2 regions of the Cupriavidus sp. OTU4054 genome follow, and region 2 is predicted to be linked to the other one. Evidence: predicted binding sites of a transcription regulator. Region 2 holds the regulator's gene; the other holds the start of a gene.
The links. The regulator LexA, encoded in region 2, represses DNA repair genes until DNA is damaged. The targets are predictions, from matches to a motif close to ACTGTATNNNNATACAGT.

Region 1: the regulator LexA is predicted to act here: its motif matches at 1,712-1,729, upstream of imuA (translesion DNA synthesis-associated protein ImuA).

What each region holds. Positions count from the first base shown of each region.
Region 1 covers NZ_JASATF010000010.1:107,494-110,906, reverse strand. The annotation lists gene AAHB16_RS14130 (Y-family DNA polymerase) at 1-828, opposite strand, end outside; gene imuA (translesion DNA synthesis-associated protein ImuA) at 755-1,660, opposite strand; gene AAHB16_RS14120 (hypothetical protein) at 1,926-2,204, shown strand; gene AAHB16_RS14115 (hypothetical protein) at 2,226-3,122, opposite strand; gene AAHB16_RS14110 (DUF1579 domain-containing protein) at 3,186-3,413, opposite strand, start outside.
Region 2 covers NZ_JASATF010000001.1:319,247-322,659, reverse strand. The annotation lists gene AAHB16_RS01500 (hypothetical protein) at 1-729, shown strand, start outside; gene AAHB16_RS01495 (hypothetical protein) at 986-1,159, opposite strand; gene lexA (transcriptional repressor LexA) at 1,277-1,933, opposite strand; gene AAHB16_RS01485 (asparaginase) at 2,130-3,128, shown strand; gene rpsF (30S ribosomal protein S6) at 3,232-3,413, shown strand, end outside.

The sequences.
Region 1 (3,413 bases), on a different contig from region 2:
GGCCGAGTCGATGCGCCCGGGCAGTTCCATGCGCTGCGAGAACGTCGGCGGCGCTTCGAACCATGCAAAGCCCGCGCGCGCATCGCCGTATGCCTGATCGAGCCGCGCGAGCAGCGCCGGGCCGAGCCGCCGCGACAATCCCGTGCGCGGCAGCCGGCGCACCTGCGCGAGCGTGCGGCAGCCGATGCCGTCGAGCCATTCGGGATCGACGAGGTTGTGCAGGCACTCGACGGACAGGCGATCGAGCAGGCGATGCATGCGGGCGGCCTGCACCGCGCGCCGCGCGGGGCGGAGGATCTTGCCGCGCGCGGTGCGGCGCAGCGGCTGCCGCGCGAGCCAAGCGGCGCCCTGCGCGGTGGTGCCCGTGCCGATCTGCGCGAGGGTGCCCAGTTGCCGCACGCGCGCGCGCACCGCGCGGCTCAGCGCGCGATGGCCGCCGAACAGCCGCAGGCTTGCGGTCACGTCGAGCATCACGGTGGCCGCGTCGGGGGTCTCGTCGATGGTCACCGCGGGCGTGAAATGCAGCAGCGTCAGCGCAACCGCGGTCATCAGCGAGGCTTCGGCCTGCACGTCGCGCTCGAGCTGCACCACCTCCGCGGAGAGCGCCTGCACGCCGCCGCGCCGCATGCCATGGCCGACGCCGAGCGACATGGCCGGCCCGTTGGCCAGCACCACGCGTTCGTGTTCGAAGACCGCCACCGGCAGCGCATGGAACGCGACGGAGGTTGTGCCATCTGCTGCGATGGTTATCGCCTCAGGCCAGTTCGGCCGCAGCGCGTCCAGCGACAGGCGCGGCAGATGCACCGCGATCCAGTGTGTCGGCAGCATGGACAAGACTCTTCTCAGTGACGGGGGCGGCGGGACGGCCCGGAACATGCGCCATGCCCGCGAGCGGCAACAGCAGCGGTGTGTCCCGCACGGGCCCGCGCCGTTTATGGAACGCGATGGACAGCACATTGCCGGGCATCGGCGACAGCGATAACCGCAGCACCGCGGGCGACGACTCGTGCAGCGCCTTGCGCGGCCGCAGCACCCAGACCACCGTATCGCCCGCATGGGCCAGCACCTGCAGCCGGCGCATCGCTTCCGGCCGCGCGCCCGACAGCCATACCATCACCGCGCCGAACGCCTGGCTGCGCAGCATCTGCTCGGCCGCCCACAGCATGTCCGCGCGGCGCGCGGCCTGCGTGGCGCCGGCCGGTGCCCGCACCCAGAACAGCTGGCTTGCCGGCAGGCTGTCGGCAAGTCCCATCGCGTTGGGCAGGTACGGCGGATTCACGAACCCCACGCGGCGCCCCGTCGCGGCAATCGCGCGCAGCGCCGGCATCAGCAGGCGCAACTCGCCCGCGCCATCCTGCGCGAGCAGCAGTTCGGTCACGGCGGCGGCCGGCCAGCCGCCGCCGGGCAGCTCGGCCGTGAGCGCGTCATAGCCCGTGGGCCATACCGGCAGACGGCCCAGATGGCCTAGCTGGCCAGCGCGCCAGAGACCCGGATAGCGCTGCTCGAGATCGGCAACGGCCACGCGGCCGCCCTCCGGGGGCGGGTCGGGCGCATCAGGTTCGGGCGCATCAGATTTGGGCGCATCAGGTTCGGGCGCATCAAACAGCGGGGACGGCAGCTCCACCGCCATGGGCGGGGCTGCGTACGGTTGCGCAGGCATTGTGCTGTAGTCACCTCTTTTTATAAGGCGACGTCGTGGTTTCTCTCAATAACTGTATATTTATACAGTATCGGGAGCCACGCAAGCTTTCGATGCACCAGTGCGGAGACCTTCACACGGCAAAAACCACGCGCGCGTGCCATGCCCGCCTTGGGACTGCCAGCAACGGAATGTGAACAAATGTCAGACAGGATTGGCTTCGCGTCACTGGTACGGAACAATCCTTGCTATGAAACGGAATACGCGCGAATGCGTACATCTTCTGGTGAGCGGCCTCCAGCGCGAGGGACCGCTTCGACGCGATCAGCTTGCCGATGCAAGCGGACTGACCGCGGAGGAAACCACACGCGCGCTCAAGGCCGCGCGCCAGATGTGCGTGGTCGACCATGTGCCGCACGAACCCGAGGCGCACGACAACATGGTCTATTACAACCTCACCGGCCGCCCGTTGCCGCCTGCCCGCCGCAGCACGCGTATCCCGCCCGCGCCGGCCGACCGCTTCCAGGCGCTGCTCGAAGCCTGGAACTCGCCGTTCGAGGCCTGACCCGCCCGTCGATTCACCGCTTCAATCCACCGGCAGCACATGCAGCGTCGAGGTGCCCCGCGCATACTCGACCGCGAACAGGCGCCGATGGCCGGCGTCGAACGCCACGCCACGAATCGACTGGAATCCCTGCGCGAACACGCTGACCGCGCCCGCCGCCGAGATGCGGCGAATCGCGCCATCGTGGCCCCCCGTGAACAGGTCGCCATTGGCACCCAGCGTGAACTGGTCGTTATCGGCCGTCGCCAACAGCTTCAGGGCATCGGCACGGCCCGGTGTCGACGTCAGTTGCGCCAGATCGCCCGTATAGATCTTTCGCGTGGACTGGTCGCCGACGTACAGCACGTTGCCGCGCACCGCCACGCCCACGGGCTTGTCCAGTCCCGTCACCAGATCCCGTTCCACACCGGTCAGCGGCGTGGTCTTCGGATCGATCGTCAGCAGGCTCACGCCGCCCTGCCGGCTGGCATCGCCCCGGCCTTCCTGCTGGATAAACCAGCTCACCACATAGGTATTCGTCTTGACGGGCCATAACCCGATACGCCGGCGCTCGGGCGCCAGTCCCTTCACCACATCGATGCTGCCGCGCGGATCGACGTATGCCACGCCGCCCGCGCCGCCAAACCCGAACCTCGGAACAAGATAACGGCCATCGGCATCGCGCACGACCTGGCCGAGACCCGGGCCGCGCGGCGTGGTCACCGGCGGCAATGTGGCCAGCGGCAGCACGCGTCCATCGTTGGCGCGCGACTGCAGCCGGTTGCCCGTGTCGTCGGTAATGATGGCTACCTGCGTGGGGTCGCTCCACCAGATGCCGTTGGCGCTGCCGGCGAGCGCTTCCTGCGCGGGCTGGCGATCGACGGACGGCGCCGCGCAGGCGGCCATGAGGACAGCGGTCAGGGCAATCGGAACGCGCATACCGTCGGCGGGAAAGTTGGCATGACGCGATGATAGAAGAAGGAACGGCCGATTGATTGCGCGTTATTGCCGTTTATATGTCGCGTGCATGATCTGGATCCATTCGCCGTCGCCGCCCTGCATGAACGACGTGAGCGTGCGCTGGTTGTCGTCCTGGAACGCAATGACGTCGCGATACTTCGCCATCTTGCCCTCCACGACCTTGCCCTCCGGCGAGAACGCGGGGCCGTCGGCGCGCAGCGTCAGCGTGCGGCCATCGGACGAGAGATCGCCTTCGTAGACCCACAGATG
Region 2 (3,413 bases):
AACACACCAATGGGGTATGAGGAGTACGCATCGCTGAAAACGTTTCGGGAAGTGATTCCGGCCAGCGTGTTGGGTGAGATCAATGCCGCGATCGATGCGTCGTTTGGGCCCGAACCGACGCGCGTGGAGCCGCGCTCGGTGGCGGAGATACTGCGCAAGGTCGATGCGTTCCGGCAGATGGAGGAGATGGTCTGCGCGACCACGCTTCGGTTCGCGCGCAAGATGAGCCAGAAGCCGATCGAAGAACGCCCGCATCACGTACTGCGCTGCGTGAGCCGCGACAACAGCCGGGACGGGCACTGCCGCCATTTCGACTCGCATCTGCTCACATTGCTTGTTCCCCTGCAACTGGCCGCGCCGGACTCGTTCTTCAACGGGGACCTGGTTACGTACGGCAAGACCCGGCAGCGCGTGTCCACGCTCGACAACGTGTTCTGCAAGATCCGGCATGGCGTCCATCGGAACATGCCGTTCGAGTTTCGCAAGCAGTTGACGCTGCACGACCTGCGCCGCGGCAACTGCGAGCGAATCAGCGTGGAGCCGGGCAGCGTCTATGTGTTCAACGGCTTCGCGCTCAAGCACGCGAACCTGCATGTGGAAGACGGGCAGCGGCGGTCGCTGCTGATTCATTACTACGACCCCGGCTTCTCGATGGGCCTGAGCAAGGCGCTGCGCTTCTCGCGCAAGCTGCGGGACCGCCTCCAGGGCAATATGACGGGCATGACCTGACATCGCGCGGTACGGAGGCGAAAAAAAACCGGCACTCGGCGGGGTCGTCAAGGTCCGGTTCTGCGCAGCCGCGCGAGAATGTGCGCGCCTGGTTTCGTCTTGGGTTTGATGCCCTAAACATCACATTAGCAACACACTTACAGAGAATTAAATCACACCCACCACCGTGTTAAGTGTTTTCTTAAGTTACACGTTGTGAGACTGCAACTGCATTTTTTACAATAAAATTGTGCAGTGCAGCGCACGAAATCGCGTTTCAGGCCGCCAGCTTGGCTGGCAGGTCGTCCAGCTCGAGCATTCGGCAGATGGCCGCCATGCTACCCACCATCGTGCGACGCTGCGCGCCCTGATAGACGCGAACGCCCTTGGTTTGCCGAAACGGCACCGGCTTGACCGGGCGACGAGCGGCGATGGTATTGATTTGCGGCATGGCTACACCTCGTGATTTTGAGACAGCAAGGGTCCGCGCCCATCGTTCGGCAGAACGGGGCGACAGGGCAAAACAACGATGCAAATACAGCTGTGACTGAGGGCGCTGAAGCTGCGGTCAGAATCCGGAAGATCGGATCAGGCCCACGGCAATGCCCTCGAGGGAAAACTCTTCGCGGCCGGACTCGACCACGATATTCGGGTAATCGGGATTCTCGGCGATCAGTTCGATGGTGCCGCCACGCCGCTGCAGGCGCTTCACGGTGACGTCTTCCCCTAATCGCGCCACGACAATCTTGCCGTTGGCCGCTTCGCTCGCACGCTTCACGGCGAGCAGATCCCCATCGAGAATGCCGGCATCGCGCATGCTGAGGCCGCGCACACGCAGCAGATAATCGGGGCGTTCGTCGAACACCGACGCGTCCACCTGATATTGCCGATCGATATGCTCGGCCGCGAGAATCGGGCTGCCTGCAGCCACGCGTCCTACGAGCGGCAGGGTCAGTTGCAGCACGCCGGACATTGGCAGCGAAAACTGATCGGACATCTCCGAGTCGCTACGTGCCACCTTGAGGCGAATGCCGCGCGACGCGCCGGGCGTCAGCTCGATGACCCCTTTGCGTGCCAGCGCGCGCAGATGTTCTTCCGCGGCATTGGGCGACGAAAAGCCAAACTCGGCTGCGATCTCGGCGCGCGTCGGCGGAAAGCCGGTGCCGCGAATCGTATTGCGGATCAGGTCGAAGATCTGCTGCTGCCGCGGAGTCAGAGTTGCCATCGGATTGCCTTGTCCTTTCTTCTTCGCTGTGTTCTTCGTTGGACACTGTATGTTTAAACAGTATGCTGTGATTTTATACAGTATCGGGTGAAGTGCAAGCACAATCTTCGCGCGCCTCCGGGATGACGCCAGCAGTGTTGGGTTCACGCACCCGCTACAATCGGCGGCCTCGATTCCCCTACGCGATTCCGCCCTCATGTCCGATACGCTTCCCCGCATCGTCGTCCTCGCTACCGGCGGCACCATCGCCGGCGCCTCGGGCAATCCCGGCAGCAGCGCGCATTACCAGGCCGCCACCGTGCCCGTGGGCACGCTGCTGCAGGCCGTCCCCACGCTTGCGCGCGTCGCGCGCGTGGAGGCGGAGCAGGTGGCGCAGATCGACAGCAAGGACATGACGTTCGCGCTGTGGTCGGCGCTCGCGGCGCGCATCGCGCACTGGTCGGCGCAGCCCGACGTGGCCGGCATCGTCATCACGCACGGCACGGACACGCTGGAAGAGACGGCGATGTTCCTGCATCTGACGCAGCCCTGCCCGGTGCCGGTGGTATTGACCGCGGCGATGCGCCCCTCGACGTCGCTGTCGGCCGATGGGCCGCTCAACCTGCTCGATGCCGTGCGCGTGGCCGCGCATGCGGACGCGCGCGGGAAGGGCGTGCTCGTGGTGATCAATCAGCAGATCCATGCGGCGCGCGATGCGGCCAAGGCGCACACTTCGGCCGTGAACGCGTTCGTCTCCGCGTCCTGCGGCCCGCTCGGCTTCGTGCAGGACGACTATGTCCGCTTCGCGCGCGCGCCGCTGCCGGCGGTCGCGCACCTGCCCGTGCCGTCGGACTGGCCGCTCGTGGAAATCGTCGCGAGCTATGCGGCGCCGAGCCGCTTCATGGTGGATGCGCTCGTCGCGGCCGGCGTGCGTGGCATCGTGGTGGCCGCGGCCGGCAATGGCTCCGTGCACGAGGTGCTCGGCGGCGCACTGGCCGACGCCGCCATGGAAGAGGTGGCCGTGGTGCGCGCGTCGCGTACGGGTGCCGGGCACGTGGCTTTGCCGGCTTCGGCGCGGGCGGTCGTCGGCGGGTTCCCCTCGGCGCTGGACCACAATCCGTACAAGGCGCGCGTATTGTTGATGTTGCTGCTGGCCGTCGATCCGTCGCTTGGGGCCGATCCCGCGCGGCTCCAGGCGAGGCTGGCCGCTTATTAAGTGGCCCTTGCAGGAATGTCAAGGGTCGGGCTATACTCGCGGGCTACCCACCCTTGCCGCACCGGACGTGACGCCCGGGTGGCTACATCCAAAAGGAGCGTCAATGCGTCATTACGAAATCGTCTTTATCGTCCACCCGGACCAGAGCGAACAAGTCCCGGCGATGATCGAGCGCTACAAGCAGCTCGTGACTTCGCAAAACGGCCAGATCCATCGCGTGGAAGACTGGGGCCGCCGTCAGATGGCCTACATGATCCAGAAGCTGGCCAAGGCTCACTACGTTTG